DNA from 3 places in the Streptomyces sp. 5-10 genome. Region 2 is predicted to be linked to each of the others. Evidence: riboswitches for the same ligand, from Rfam matches in the RefSeq annotation. Region 2 holds a riboswitch; each other region holds the start of a gene.
What was found. A riboswitch is a leader RNA that binds a small molecule or an ion and turns the genes downstream of it on or off. The one in region 2 is predicted to bind cobalamin.
Positions count from the first base shown of each region.

Region 1: another riboswitch for cobalamin. It lies ahead of IEJ02_RS17725 (cobalamin biosynthesis protein); the one in region 2 lies ahead of IEJ02_RS13055 (CbtB domain-containing protein).
Region 3: another riboswitch for cobalamin. It lies ahead of IEJ02_RS26360 (ribonucleoside-diphosphate reductase subunit alpha); the one in region 2 lies ahead of IEJ02_RS13055 (CbtB domain-containing protein).

Region 1 is NZ_JACVYG010000013.1:101,690-106,762, reverse strand. Features, by position in the region: gene IEJ02_RS17740 (class II aldolase/adducin family protein) at 1-227, opposite strand, end outside; gene IEJ02_RS17735 (inorganic phosphate transporter) at 578-1,834, shown strand; gene IEJ02_RS17730 (hypothetical protein) at 1,848-2,099, shown strand; cobalamin riboswitch at 2,242-2,459, shown strand; gene IEJ02_RS17725 (cobalamin biosynthesis protein) at 2,618-3,601, shown strand; gene IEJ02_RS17720 (cobyric acid synthase) at 3,598-5,073, shown strand, end outside.
Region 2 is NZ_JACVYG010000008.1:131,186-136,258, forward strand. Features, by position in the region: gene IEJ02_RS13045 (DeoR/GlpR family DNA-binding transcription regulator) at 1-533, shown strand, start outside; gene IEJ02_RS13050 (alpha-L-fucosidase) at 603-1,889, shown strand; cobalamin riboswitch at 2,003-2,130, shown strand; gene IEJ02_RS13055 (CbtB domain-containing protein) at 2,169-2,390, shown strand; gene IEJ02_RS13060 (CbtA family protein) at 2,412-3,173, shown strand; gene IEJ02_RS13065 (TetR/AcrR family transcriptional regulator) at 3,270-3,911, opposite strand; gene IEJ02_RS13070 (FAD-dependent monooxygenase) at 4,032-5,073, shown strand, end outside.
Region 3 is NZ_JACVYG010000026.1:59,464-64,536, reverse strand. Features, by position in the region: gene IEJ02_RS26365 (ribonucleotide-diphosphate reductase subunit beta) at 18-1,049, opposite strand; gene IEJ02_RS26360 (ribonucleoside-diphosphate reductase subunit alpha) at 1,067-3,469, opposite strand; cobalamin riboswitch at 3,606-3,759, opposite strand; gene IEJ02_RS26355 (GNAT family N-acetyltransferase) at 3,876-4,382, opposite strand; gene IEJ02_RS26350 (DUF7196 family protein) at 4,458-4,628, opposite strand; gene IEJ02_RS26345 (hypothetical protein) at 4,701-4,988, opposite strand.

The sequences.
Region 1 (5,073 bases), on a different contig from region 2:
TCCAGATCGACGGCGACGGCGTCCCTGGGGCCGAGCCGGTCGTAGGGGACGCCGCTCGGGGTCACCAGGACGGTGTCGCCGACCCGGGCCGAGACATTGCCCGAGGTGCCGACGACCAGGCCGTCGGCGGTGGTCCTGCGGGCCGTACTCACCACCTGCGTCCATGCCTGCCGCAGGGGATGGGTCAGCCGCGGCTGCGGCTGCCGCGTGGATCGCGACTGGGTCACCTGCCCTCACCTCCGGGGCCCGATCCTTCCAGGCGGCCGCCGGCCGCGCGGCGGCGGGACCGGAACGGGCGCGGCGGGCGACTACGGCCGCGCTTCGTGGGCACCCGGCTCCGGAAGGGTGAACGTGGGGGGACGGCGGGCGGCCGCGGGGGCGGCCCCGGGGCCCGCTCCGGCGGCTCTCGATCGCGCCTCAACTCCCGTACGACACGGGAACGTAGGCTGGAATTCACAGGGCCTTGGCGATCCCGCAACCATGTCACCCCGATGCCCTACTCAGTTCATCTCCCGTTCACCCTGTTTCCTTACGTTCACCGTGCCACTAACGACCTTCGAACTGATTGACCGGGTGTATGGAACACATCACGCTTCTCATCGGGATCGTGATCGTCACGGCCTTGGTGTTCGACTTCACGAACGGCTTTCACGACACGGCTAACGCCATGGCCACCACCATCTCCACGGGAGCACTCGGGCCCAGGGTGGCGGTGGCGATGTCGGCCGTCCTCAATCTCGTCGGCGCGTTCCTGTCCGTGGAGGTGGCCAAGACCATCTCCGGCGGGATCATCGACGAGGGATCCGGTATCCAGCCAGAAGTGATCTTCGCGGGACTCGTCGGCGCGATCCTGTGGAATCTGGTGACGTGGCTCGCCGGACTCCCCTCCAGTTCCTCGCACGCCCTGTTCGGCGGTCTGATCGGCGCCACGGTGGTCTCCGTCGGCCTGGACGGGGTCAACGGCGACGCGATCGTCATGAAGGTCCTGATCCCCGCCGTCGCCGCGCCGGTCGTGGCCGGCATCGCCACGCTGGCCGCCACCCGGCTCACCTACCGGCTCGGCCGCGACCGCTCCCCGGAGGACACCGCGAAGGGCTACCGCGCGGGGCAGATCGCCTCGGCCGCCCTGGTCTCCCTGGCCCACGGCACCAACGACGCCCAGAAGACGATGGGCGTGATCACCCTGGCGCTGGTCACCGGGAACGTGGTCGCGCCCGACTCCGACCCGCCGCTGTGGGTCATCGTCTCGGCGGGCCTGGCCATCGCGCTCGGCACCTACCTGGGCGGCTGGCGCATCATCCGCACCATGGGCAAGGGCATCACCGACATCCAGCCGCCGCAGGGCTTCGCCGCCCAGACCGGCGCCGCGACCGTCATCCTCGCCTCCTCCCACATCGGCTTCGCGCTGTCCACCACCCAGGTCTGCTCCGGCGCCGTCATGGGCGCGGGTGTCGGCCGTAAGGGCGCCGTGGTGCGCTGGTCGACCGCGGGCCGGATGGTGGTCGCCTGGGTGCTGACCCTGCCGGCCGCAGGTCTGGTGGCGGGCGCCGCCGCGCTCCTGGCCGACCAGGGGAACGCGGGCATCACGGCGGTGGCCGTGCTCGCCGTCCTGGCCTGCGGGGCGATCTGGATGCTGTCGCGCCGCAAGCCCGTGGACCACACCAACGTCAACGAGGTCGCCGCCCAGGAGCCGGTGGGCGCCGTCACGGCCGCACTGCGGTCCGTGGCCCCGCCGCCCGCCGGTACGGCGAGCGCCGCCCCCGAGGACGGCACCTCGGAGAACACGCCCGAGCAGACCCCCACCCCCGCCGCCGCGAGCAGCACCACCCGTTAAGGAGCCAGGAAACATGAACATCGACTGGGCGGCACTCGGCCAGGTCTTCGGCGTCAGCCTCGCGGTGACGGTCGGCATGGTGGGCGTCTTCACCCTGGGCATCGTCGGCACCTCCCGTAAGGCGACGCCGGAGCAGGGCGGCACGGCCGCCACCGTGCCCGGGGGCGCGGTGGACGGCTCCCCGCTCGCGCGCACCGGCGCGTACGCCTGCTTCGCGGTGTGCGCCGCGGTCGTGGCGTACGGCATCTATCTGATCGTCGCCTGAGGACGCCGCTTCCCCAAACCACCCACCGGCCGCCGGATGGTGGCGCTGACCAGCGCCGACCGTCCGGCGGCCGTCCTGTGAGGGGCGGTTGTCTGTGGGGCTCGGCACACTCGGGCGTGATGGGTCATATGCGAGTTGACGGCCATTCGCGGCCCATGGTGGACTTCCCGAGCCAAACGGCGGCAGGAGAGGAAGCCGGTGAGAATCCGGCGCGGTCCCGCCACTGTCACCGGGGAGCACCCTCCCATCGCCTGTATGGGGTCACGGCTCGTCCGTACGGTTCGTCGCGTACGCGGGGCTGGAAGACCGGGAGGGCCGCGGATCCGGGAGCCAGGAGACTCTCACCGCCGGTCACGTCGAACCAGGGCGAGGACCCTGAGTGAGGACATACCGCCATGCCCGGCACCGCCACGCCGCCAGCCCTCCCTGTCCGCTCCGGCTCTTCCGGCCCCTCCGGCCGATCCGCTTCCGTATCGCCTTCCGTATCGCCGCGCCGAGGCGTGACGGCGGCCTGACGGATGCGTGCCGACCACGCCTCGTTCGCGTGCGGCGCGGCCCTCGGCTTCCTCGGCGACCTCGCCACGGGTGATCCGCGCCGCGGCCATCCGGTGGCCGCGTTCGGGCGCGCCGCCGGGGCCGCCGAGCGCCGGCTGTGGCGCGACCACCGGGGCTACGGGGCCCTGCACACCGCGTTGTGCGCGGGCGGCGCGGCCGCCGGTGCCGCGCTGCTGACCCGCGCCGTACGGGGCCTCGGGGGCCGCCGTGGCGCGGAGGTCGCGCTGACCGCCGCCGCCACCTGGGCCGTGCTGGGCGGCACGAGCCTGGGCCGTGAGGCACGGGCCGTCGGCGGTGCGCTGGCCGCCGGGGACCTCGAGGCCGCCCGGGAGCGGCTGCCGCATCTGTGCGGCCGCGACCCGCAGGCGCTGGACGGGCCGCAGATCGCCCGCGCGGTGGTCGAATCGGTCGCCGAGAACACCTCCGACGCGGTCGTGGGCGCGCTGGTGTGGGGCGCCGTGGGCGGTGTGCCGGGGCTCATCGGCTTCCGCGCCGTCAACACCCTGGACGCCATGGTGGGCCACAAGTCGCCGCGCTACCGGCGGTTCGGCTGGGCGGCGGCCCGGCTGGACGATGTGGCCGGCTGGCCCGGTGCGCGCCTTACGGCTGCCCTGGCGACGCTCGCGGGCCCCGATCCGCGCGGTGCGTGGCGCGCCTGGCGGCGCGACGGCCGGCGCCATCCGAGCCCCAACGCGGGCCCGGTGGAGGCGTCCTTCGCGGGCGCGCTCGGCGTCCGGCTGGGCGGCACCCTCGCGTACGGCGGCCGGGTCGAGCACCGGCCGGTGCTCAACTCCGGCGGGCGGCCGGTGGAGTCGGCCGACATCGAGCGGGCGATACGGCTGTCGCGGTGCGTCGGCGTCCTGTCGCTCGGGGTGTCCGTAGCGGCCCGGCCGGTCCTGAGGGCGTTGACGGGGCGGCCCCGGGCCTTGGAAAGGGGCGGCGGATGAGCGGGATACGCGGTAAGGGCGGCACGGACGGTTCCGGGGCGCGCGGCGGGGGGCTGCTCGTCGCGGGCACGACCTCCGACGCGGGCAAGAGCGTGGTGACGGCCGGGATCTGCCGCTGGCTCGCCCGTAAGGGCGTCAGCGTGGCGCCCTTCAAGGCGCAGAACATGTCGCTCAACTCCTTCGTCACCCGGGAGGGAGCGGAGATCGGGCGGGCACAGGCCATGCAGGCCGCCGCCGCGCGCGTCGAGCCCAGCGCGCTGATGAACCCGGTCCTGCTGAAGCCGGGCAGCGACCGCAGCAGCCAAGTGGTGCTCCTGGGCAAGCCGGTGGGCGAGCTGAGCGCGCGCGGGTACTTCGGCGGGCCCGGAGCCCCCTCGCCCGGCGAGAGGCTCTCCACGGGGCGTGAGGCGCTGCTGGAGACCGTCACGGAGTGCCTGGAGGAGCTGCGGAGCGCCCATGACGCGGTGATCTGCGAGGGCGCGGGCAGCCCGGCCGAGATCAATCTGCGCCGCACCGACATCGTCAACATGGGGCTGGCGCGCGCCGCAGGGCTTCCGGTCGTGGTGGTCGGGGACATCGACCGCGGTGGCGTCTTCGCGTCCTTCTTCGGCACGACCGCGCTGCTGTCGGCGGCGGACCAACGGCATGTGGCCGCCTACTTGGTGAACAAGTTCCGCGGCGATGTGAGCCTTCTGGAGCCCGGCCTGGAGATGCTGCGCGGCCTCACCGGGCGCCCGACCGTCGGGGTGCTCCCGTTCGCCCACGGGCTGGGCATCGACGAGGAGGACGGGCTGCGGGTGTCACTGCGCGGCGCGGTGCGGGAGAGCGTCGTGGCGCCTCCTTACGGCGCGGACGTCCTGCGGATCGCGGTGGCCGCCGTGCCGCTGATGTCCAACTTCACGGACGTGGACGCGCTGGCGGCCGAACCGGGCGTGATCGTGCGGTTCGTGGACCGGCCCGAGGAGCTGGCGGACGCCGATCTGGTGGTGCTGCCGGGCACCCGGGGCACCGTAAGGGCGCTGGAGTGGCTGCGTGAGCGCGGGCTGGCCGACGCGATCGCCCGGCGGGCCGCCGAGGGCCGCCCGGTGCTGGGCGTCTGCGGCGGCTTCCAGGCGCTCGGGGAGCGCATCGAGGACGAGGTCGAGTCGAGGGCCGGGACGGTCGCCGGGCTCGGGCTGCTGCCGGTGCGGGTGCGGTTCGCGGCCGAGAAGACCCTGGCCCGGCCGGTGGGCGAGGCGCTCGGCGAGCGGGTGGAGGGCTACGAGATCCACCACGGGGTCGCCGAGCTGCTGGACGGGGCCGATGAGCCCTTCCTGGACGGCTGCCGGGTGGGCTCGGTGTGGGGCACGCACTGGCACGGCTCGCTGGAGAGCGACGGCTTCCGGCGGGCGTTCCTGCGGCGGGTGGCCGCCGCGGCGGGCCGGGCGTTCGTCCCCGCGCCGGACACCCACTTCGGCGAGCTGCGCGAGGAG
Region 2 (5,073 bases):
CCAAACAGCGGCTGGCGCGGGCGGCGGCCGAGGAGCTGGTTCCCGGCCAGATCGTGGTGATCGACGACTCCACCACCTGCCTGGGCCTGACCCACCACCTGCCCCACCACACACCGATCACGGTGATCACCAACTCGCTGCCCGCCATCACGGCTCTGGCCAAGGAGCCCGGAGCGGCGCTGGTGGCGCTCGGCGGCACCTACTTCCCGGCGTACGACGCGTTCATGGGACCGCACACCGCGCAGAGCATGTCCGCCTTCCGCGCCGATGTGCTGTTCATGTCCACCACGGCCGTCACCGCGGGCCGCTGCTACCACATGTCACCCGAGACGGTGCAGGTCAAGCAGGCGATGCTGGCCGCCGCGGCACGCCGCGTACTCCTCGTCGACCATACGAAGTTCGCCAACCAGGGCCTGTACGCCCTGGCGCCGCTCACCGACTTCGACCTGGTCGTGGTGGACGACGCGGCACCGGCCGGGGAGGTGCGCGGGCTGCGCGAGCGCGGCGTCGATGTGCGCATCGTCCCTCGGTGATGTCACGTGAACATCACGTCGTTTTCACCCCCGTGCGCCTCCTCTTTTCTGGGAAAGGAATCCCCCTCGATGGCCCTCCCCGCCTGGTTCACCGAAGACCGCTTCGGCATGTTCATCCACTGGGGCCTGTACGCCCTGCCCGCCCGCCACGAGTGGGTGAAGAACCGCGAACGCATCACGGACGAGGACTACGACCGCTACTTCCGCCACTTCGAACCGGACCTCTTCGACCCCCGCGCATGGGCCCGGTCCGCCAAGCGCGCCGGAATGAAGTACATGGTGCTCACGACCAAGCACCACGACGGCTTCTGCCTGTGGGACTCCAAGCTCACCGACTACACCTCGATGAACACCCCGATCGGCAAGGACCTCGTCGCCGAGTTCGTCGAGGCCGTGCGCGCCGAGGGGCTGCGCGTCGGCTTCTACCACTCGCTCATCGACTGGCACCACCCGGACTTCGTCATCGACGGCCTCCACCCGCGCCGGGACGACCCGCCGGAGGAGATCAAGCGGCTCAACGAGGGCCGCGACATGGCCCGTTACCGCGCCTATCTGCACGGCCAGGTGGAGGAGCTGCTGACCGGCTACGGCACCATCGACTACCTCTTCTACGACTTCTCGTACAAGGACGACGACCACCACGACGTGTGGAACGGCAAGGGCAAGGAGGAGTGGGGCTCGGAGGAACTCCTCGCGCTCACCCGCAGGCTGCAGCCCGAGATCATCGTCAACGACCGGCTCGCCGTCCCCGGCGACCTCGTCACCCCCGAGCAGTACCAGCCCGACAAGCCCATGGAGGTCGACGGGCAGCCGGTGGTGTGGGAGGCGTGCCAGACCCTCAACGGCAGCTGGGGCTACGACCGCGACAACCTCCAGGTGAAACCGGTCGACCTGCTGGTCCGGATGCTCGTCGACGGCGTCTCGAAGAACGGCAACATGCTGCTGAACGTCGGCCCGACCGGACGCGGCGACTTCGACGCCACCGCCCTCGCCACGCTGGAGGGGATCGGGGCGTGGATGGCCCGCCACCAGCGCTCCATCCACGGCGCAGGCCCCTCCGCGTACCGCGCCCCGGTCGACACCCGCTACACCCAGCGCGGCAACCGCCTCTATCTGCACCTCTTCACCTGGCCCTTCGGCCATGTCCACCTGCCGGACCTGGCGGGCAAGGTCGAGTACGCGCAGTTCCTGCACGACGCCTCCGAGATCAGGTACCGCGAGATCGACCCGTCGATCAAGGCGCAGAACACCGGCCTCGGCGGCCAGCCGCCGGGCACCCTGACCCTGACCCTCCCGGTCGTCCGCCCCGATGTCGCGGTACCGGTGGTGGAACTGTTCCTGCGCCAGGGCACCTGACACGTGATCGGGGCGCGCGCCCTTGCCTCCGGTGAGCTCAGAAGCGGCCCGCGCCGCTGCCGACGTCTCACCAGGTGGCCGGTCTTGGCCAGGGATCCGACACGCGGTACCGTCGATGCGATATCGACGATGGCCTGACGGAAGCCGGTGGGAATCCGGCACGGTCGCGCCACTGTGAACGGGACGTATCCGAAGGGGACGTCCCGTGAGTCAGACCCGCGGCCATCGTCCTGTGCACCACCGAGATGGGACGCGAACTCCCGCAAGGAGGCCACTGCCATGGCGCAGCATGTCGCCCAGCCGACTGCCACCACTCCCGCCCTCCCCGCCCCGCTGCCGCTGAAGGCGATAGCTCCCTGGGCCGTCTTCTTCGGCATCCTGATGCTGGTCCTGCTGTACTTCGTCGGCGCCGAGCAGGGCGCCACCGCGGTCGTCTCCGGCGCGGGCGTCCACGAGTGGGTGCATGACGCCCGCCATCTTCTCGGCTTCCCCTGCCACTGACGCGAGGGACGCCGCACGCCCATGAACTCCGCAACAGTAAGAAACCTGCTGGTGCGGGGCATGCTCGCCGGTCTTGGTGCCGGTGTGCTCGCCCTGATCGCCGCCTATTTCCTCGGTGAGCCGAACGTCGACCGCGCGATCGGCTTCGAGGAGGCCCACGCCCCCGCGCACGAGCACGAGGTCGAGATCGTCTCCCGTAGTCTGCAGTCCACCGCCGGTCTGGCCACCGGTGTGCTGATCTACGGGATCGCGTTCGGCGGCATCGCCGCCCTCGCCTACTGCGTCGCCCTCGGCCGCGTCGGCCGCTTCACCCCGCGGGCCACCGCGCTGCTGCTGTCCGGCTGTGCGCTGCTCGCGGTCTATGTCGTGCCGTTCCTGAAGTACCCGGCCAACCCGCCCGCCGTCGGCAACGGCGACACCATCGGCAAGCGGACGACGCTGTACTTCCTGATGATGGTGCTCAGCGTGCTCCTCGCGATCGCCGCCACCATCCTCGGCAAGCGGCTCGCCCCGAAGCTGGGCACCTGGTACGCGACCGTCGCCGCGGTTGCCGCCTTCGCCGTCGTCATCGGGCTGGCGTACGCCTTCCTGCCCGTCATCAACGAGGTACCGGCGGACTTCCCGGCCACCGTCCTGTGGCGGTTCCGGCTGTCCGCCCTCGCCATGCAGATCATCCTGTGGGGTGGCTTCGGCCTCCTCTTCGGCGAGCTCGCCGAGCGGATGCTGAACCCCAAGCCCGCGAAGGCCGAGGAGAGCAGGGCGATGGCGGCCGCCCCGAACTGACCATCTGTCCATGCCGAGACGCACGAGGGCCCGCGGAACCGTCCGCGGGCCCTCTCGCGTTGTGCGGGCACGTCCGCTCCCCTGAACCGCCTGTCGTCACGTTCGCGGGGGCGGGTGCCGCAGTCCGTTCTCCAGCAGCGCGAACGCGTGCTCCGCGTCGGCCACCGCACCCGCGTAGCGCTCGTCGGCCGGTTCCCCGTATGCCACGCGTTCGGCGTTGTCCTGTGCCAGTGACCACTGGACGGCGACGATCTGGACGGCGGCCAGCCGCGCGGTGAGCTCCGGGGTGTCCGCCGTCTCCCGCAGCGCCTGCGCGAGCGCGCGTTCGGCACCGGCCTTGAACCGCTCCATCCGGGCCACCAGCGAGGGTGTGTCGAGGATCATCCGGGTGAGCTTCAGGATCTGGGGATGGTCGTTGAGCCCGGTGACCGGGTCCCGTTCGCGCAGGCCCTTGAGGAAGTGCTCGCGCAGCGCGGTCAGCGGGGCGGTGCGGGGCGGGCGGGCCCGTACGACGCGGGCGCTTTCGGTCTCGTGGTCGGCGAGGCGGTGCACCACGAGGTCTTCCTTCGCCGGGAAGTAGGCGAAGAGCGTGCGCTTGGACACCTCGGCCGCCTCGGCCACCTGGGCCACCGAGACCTGGTTGAAGCCGTGTTCGAGGAAGAGCGTGATCGCCGCCTCGGAGATCGTGGCGTGGGTCCGCTGCTTCTTCCGCTCCCGTAGCCCTGGCTTGCCGTCCACGGCGCCCACCGTAGCAGAGCAATTGCCCCCAGGAGATTTCTGCACCTGGTATACATATAGACCGAGGCGAGGAATCGAGGAGGAGTGAGCGTGTCGACGGAGAAGACGGAGGAGACGGGGATGACGGAGGAGACGGGGATGACGGAGAGCACGACCGACGTCGTCATCGCGGGTGCCGGCCCGACCGGGCTGATGCTGGCGTACGAGCTGGCGCTGGCCGGGGCCCGGACCCTGGTCCTGGAGAAGCTGGACCAGCGCGTCGAGCAGGTGAAGGGCGGCGCGATCCAGCCCCGTACGGCCGAACTGCTGGAGTCGCGCGGGCTGTTGGAGCCCATGCTGCGGCGCGCCACCCCGCGTGACCCGGTCGGCGGGCACTTCGCGCTGCTGCCCGTGCCCTTGGACTGCACCCCCTGGCAGACCAGGCACAACGGCCCCATCGCCATCCCCCAGTGGAAGATCGAGGAGGTGCTGGAGGAGCGGGCGACCGCCGCGGGCGCGCGGATACGGCGCTCCACCGCCGTCTCGGAGGTCGAGGCGGACGAGGACGGCGTCGCCGTGACGGCGGACGGCCTGCGGGTGCGGGCGCGCTATCTGGTGGCGTGCGACGGCGGCCACAGCACGGTGCGCAAACTGCTCGAGCTGCCGTTTCCCGGGCGGGCCGGGACCCATCAGGCGGTGCTGACCGACATCCGGCTGACCGCGGTGTCCTCGCTGGTGCCGAAGCGGATGGGGCACATCAGCACTATGACCCGTCGTGTGGGCGACTACTGGGCCATGCTGGTCCCGGTCGGCGGTGACCTCTACCGCTTCACCTTCGGGCGCGCGGACCAGGCGGACACCGCCCGCGACGCCCCCGTCACCCGTGAGGAGATCGCCACCGCGCTGCGGGAGGTGTACGGCGAGGAGACCACCCTGGGGGCCGTGGAGAACGCCTCGCGCTTCAGCGATGCCACGCGACAGTTGGAGCGGTACCGCGTGGGCCGCGTGCTGTTCGCGGGCGACGCCGCCCACATCCATCCGCCGCTGGGCGGCCAGGGGCTCAACCTCGGTATGCAGGACGCGATCAACCTCGGCTGGAAACTGGCCGCGGTCGTCCAGGACCGGGCGCCGAGCGGGCTCCTGGACAGCTACCACGCCGAACGGCACCCGGTCGCGGCCCAGG
Region 3 (5,073 bases), on a different contig from region 2:
GGCCCGCCCTGTAGACATCAGAAGTCGTCGTCGAAGGCGACCGACCCCTCGACCGCGACCTGGTACGCCGAAGCGCGCCGCTCGAAGAAGTTGGTCAGCTCCTGGACGTTCTGCAGCTCCATGAAGGAGAACGGGTTCTCCGAGCCGAAGACCGGCGCGAAGCCGAGCCGCCGCAGGCGCTGGTCGGCCACGCACTGCAGATACTCCTGCATCGACGCCGTGTTCATGCCCGGCAGCCCCTCGCCGCACAGATCGCGGGCGAACTGGAGCTCCGCCTCGACGGCCTCCTTCAGCATGTCGGTGACCTGCCGCTGAAGTTCGTCGTCGAAGAGTTCCGGCTCCTCCTCGCGGACGGTGTCCACGACCGAGAAGGCGAACTCCATGTGCATCGACTCGTCGCGGAACACCCAGTTGGTGCCCGTCGCCAGGCCGTGCAGCAGCCCGCGCGAGCGGAACCAGTACACGTACGCGAAGGCGCCGTAGAAGAACAGCCCCTCGATGCAGGCCGCGAAGCAGATCAGGTTGAGCAGGAAGCGGCGGCGGTCCTCCTTGGTCTCCAGCCGCTCGATCTTCTCCACCGAGTCCATCCAGCGGAAGCAGAACTCCGCCTTCTCCCGGATGGAGGGGATGTTCTCGACGGCGGCGAAGGCCGCGGCGCGGTCGTCCGGGTCGGGGAGGTAGGTGTCCAGCAGCGTCAGATAGAACTGGACGTGCACCGCCTCCTCGAAGAGCTGCCGCGACAGATACAGCCGCGCCTCGGGGGAGTTGATGTGCTTGTAGAGCGTCAGCACCAGGTTGTTGGCCACGATCGAGTCGCCGGTCGCGAAGAAGGCGACCAGACGGCCGATCAGGTGCTGCTCACCGGGGGAGAGCTTGGCGAGGTCGGCGACGTCGGAGTGGAGGTCGACCTCCTCCACGGTCCAGGTGTTCTTGATCGCGTCGCGGTAGCGGTCGTAGAACTGCGGGTACCGCATCGGCCGCAGGGTCAGCTCGAACCCGGGATCCAGCAGGTTCTTGGTGTGGCCCGGCGCGGTGTTCACGGTGGTCATCTCGGATGCGGTGGGCATTACTGGCAGGCCTCGCAGGACTCGGGGTTTTCCAGGGAGCAGGCGATCGCGTCGGCCTCGGCCGGGGCCTCCTGCACGGGGAGGGGCGCGGGGGTGGCGGCGGCGCCACCCCGGGCGCTCTGGGCGATCCGGGTGGCCGGACGCGAGCGCAGGTAGTACGTGGTCTTGATGCCGCGCTTCCAGGCGTACGCGTACATCGAGCTGAGCTTGCCGATGGTCGGCGAGGCCATGAAGAGGTTCAGCGACTGGCTCTGGTCGAGGTACGGGGTGCGGGCCGCCGCCATGTCGATCAGGGCGCGCTGCGGGATCTCCCACGCGGTGCGGTACAGCTCCCGTACGTCCGCGGGCACCCAGGAGAAGTCCTGGACCGAGCCGTTGGACTCGCGCAGCGCCTCGCGGGTCTGGGCGTCCCAGACGCCCAGCTTCTTGAGGTCGTCCACCAGATAGGAGTTGACCTGGAGGAACTCCCCGCTGAGCGTTTCGCGCTTGAAGAGGTTGGAGACCTGCGGCTCGATGCACTCGTAGACCCCCGCGATGGAGGCGATGGTCGCGGTCGGCGCGATCGCCAGCAGCAGTGAGTTCCGCATCCCGGACTTCGCCATCCGCGCGCGCAGCGCCTGCCAGCGCTCCGGCCAGGTGGCCACCGCGTCCGGGTAGTGGTCCGGGTGCAGCACACCGCGCGCGGTGCGGGTCTCGGCCCAGGCGGGGTGCGGGCCGTGGCGCTCGGCGAGCTCGCAGGACGCCTCGTACGCGGCGAGCATGATGCGCTCGGAGATCCGCGTGGACAGCGCCGTGGCCTCGGGCGAGTCGAACGGCAGCCGCAGCCGGAAGAAGACGTCCTGGAGGCCCATGAGGCCCAGACCCACCGGGCGCCAGCGGGAGTTGGAGGCCCCGGCCTCCTCCGTGGGGTAGAAGTTGATGTCCACCACGCGGTCGAGGAAGGTCACGGCGGTGTGGACGGTGGCGTCCAGGCGCTCCCAGTCCAGCTGCCCGTCCTCGCCCAGGTGCGCGGCGAGGTTGACCGATCCGAGGTTGCACACGGCGGTCTCGCCGTCGTTCGTGACCTCCAGGATCTCGGTGCAGAGGTTGGAGGAGTGGACGACCCTGCCGGGCTCGGCGGTCTGGTTGGCGGTGCGGTTGGCGGCGTCCTTGAACGTCATCCAGCCGTTGCCGGTCTGCGCGAGGGTGCGCATCATCCGGGCGTACAGCTGGCGGGCCGGGACCTGCTTGACGGCCTTCCCCTCGGCCTCGGCCCTGCGGTACGCGGCGTCGAACTCCTCGCCCCACAGGTCCACCAGATCGGGCGCGTCCACCGGGGAGAACAGCGACCAGTCGGCGTCCGCCTCGACCCGGCGCATGAACTCGTCCGGGATCCAGTGGGCGATGTTGAGGTTGTGGGTGCGGCGGGCGTCCTCGCCGGTGTTGTCCCGCAGCTCCAGGAACTCCTCGAGGTCCGCGTGCCAGGTCTCCAGGTAGACACAGGCCGCGCCCTTGCGCCGGCCGCCCTGGTTGACGGCGGCCACCGAGGCGTCGAGCGTGCGCAGGAACGGCACGATGCCGTTGGAGTGCCCGTTGGTGCCCCGGATCAGCGAACCGCGCGCCCGGATGCGGGAGTAGGACAGGCCGATGCCGCCCGCGTGCTTCGACAGCCGCGCCACCTGGTGGTAGCGGTTGTAGATCGAGTCCAGCTCGTCCAGCGGCGAGTCCAGCAGATAGCAGGACGACATCTGCGGATGCCGGGTGCCGGAGTTGAACAGCGTGGGGGAGCTGGGCAGGTACGACAGCGTGCTGGTCAGCCGGTAGAGCTCGGCCACGTCCTCCAGCGCCCGCTCCGAGTGGTCCTCGGCGAGCCCGCAGGCCACGCGCAGCAGGAAGTGCTGCGGGGTCTCGATCACCTGACGGGTGAGGGGGTGGCGCAGCAGATAGCGGCTGTAGAGGGTGCGCAGCCCGAAGTAGCCGAAGCGGTTGTCGGCGCCGTCGGCCAGGGCCCGCTCCACCAGCGCGTCCAGCCGCTCGGCGTGGGCGGCGGCGAACTCCGCGGTGGAGTCGGCGAGCAGGCCCTCGCGGTGGCCCACCCGGACGGAGGCCGAGAAGGAGACCGCGCCCTGCCCGGCCGCCTCCTGCGTGATGGTGAGCGCCAGCAGCCGCGCCGCGAGCCGCGAGTACTCCGGCTCCTCGGCGATCAGCCCGGCCGCCGCCTCGGTCGCGAGGGCCCGCAACTCCGCCTCGTCCGAGCCGGGATGACGGCCGCGCAGGGCGGCGGCCGCGACCTTGCCGGGATCGGTGGCGGGCAGGTCGGCGGTGAGTCCGGTAAGGGTCCGTAGCAGGGCGGTCCCGGGCGCGTCGTCCGCTGCCTGAGAAGCCGCCTGCGCTGAAACCGGATCGGCGGGCGCGATGGTCACTGAGGTGCTCTCCCTCGCTGGGCTGGGGCCACGAGGGGTGGTGCGATGGGCGCGTACGGGCATGCCGATGCCGCACTCCTCGTACGCCGGGCACACCACGCAGCGTCCATCGGCCCAACCCTCGAGGCCGGGGGACGTGTTCACAGGGCCGTCGGCAGGTGCTCGGACTCACGGGCACGCCGAATTGAGCGCACACGTACACCGTTGCGGGACAGTTCCGGATTCCCACCGGATTCCCCTGCGGCGACAGCGAGCACGAGCATACATCTTGTGTCGGCCGACGCACGCGCCCCCATATCTTGTGTCGGAGCTGCGGAGTTTCGCATGAATGTGCTCATGCGTTCCGGAGGTGGCCCGTGACCTGGGGCGCGCGTCAGGCCATCACTTGGGCGTGTGGCGGCGGGCGTCACAGCTCCACGGTGAAGGCCCAGAGGGTGATGTCCGTCCCCGGCAGGGGCGCCCAGTCGCGCTCCGGGGCACGGACGAAACCCAGCCGCTCGTACAGGCGGTGGGCGGCGGTCATCGACCGCTGGCTGCTGATCACTATGCGCCGCAGGCCCAGTGCGCGGGCCCGGTCCAGGCAGGCTCGTACGAGTGCTTCGGCGGCGCCGCGTCGGCGCGACTCGGGGCGGACGGCCAGCATCCGGAACTCGCCCTCGCCGGGGCGGGCCAGCTCCGCGTACGCCCCGCCGTGCACGGCGAACGCCACGGCGCCCAGGACCTCGTCGCTGGCCGCGTCCGCCGCGACCAGCAGCTCGGCCTCGGCGGCCCGGCGGCGGGCGTCGCGCAGGGTGGCGAGATAAGGATCACTGTCCTCGAAGTCCAGGAGCCCGTCCCCCAGGTACACCTGCGCGGTGAGCTCCCCGATTCCGTCCAGTTCCTCGTCCCGCGCGTGCCTGATCGTGATATCCATGCCCGCAGTCTGCCGCAGGCCACTGACAGCCGGGTCGCCGTGCGCCGGGGGTGGGCGCCGGGGTGGTCCCCGGCGTCACTGGGTGACGGCGGTGATCACTCCGGTGGAGCCCGCGCGCTGGTTGGCGGCGTCGGCCTCCTGGTAGGTGACGTAGCGCCGGACCGTGCCGTCCGGCAGCGTCAGCTCATAGACGACAACGGGTTGGGGCGGCCATTGGGGTGCGTTTCCGCCGCAGTTGCAGGCCATTGTTCCCTGCCTTTCCCTCGGGACGTTGTGGGGCGTTGTGGAGGGTGTGGGGGGGTGTGGGGGGTGTGGGTGTCAGTCCAGCCACCGCGAGGCGACACCGGCCAAGTAGGAGAGCGTCAGGGCGGTGGCCGGGAGGTCGAACCACGCGGTGGTGTGCAGCAAGGAGGCGTAGGCGGCGATGGCGGCGGCCACCCATGTGCTGGTGCACCAGCCGCAGTTGACCAGGTAGGAGGCGCGGGAGTCGTCGCCGAAACGGTCGGCGACCCAGATCCGGAACCCCGCCGCCAGGGTGTCCTTGGTGATGAAGCGGGTGATCCGGCAGGTGGTGCCGAGGGCGAGAAGGAACGCGGCGAGGCTCATCGGATCGTTTCCTCCCCGGGTGGTCATACGGGGGTCGGCACGGCCGATGTCACGGATGGGTCGGCACTGCCGATGTCACTCATTA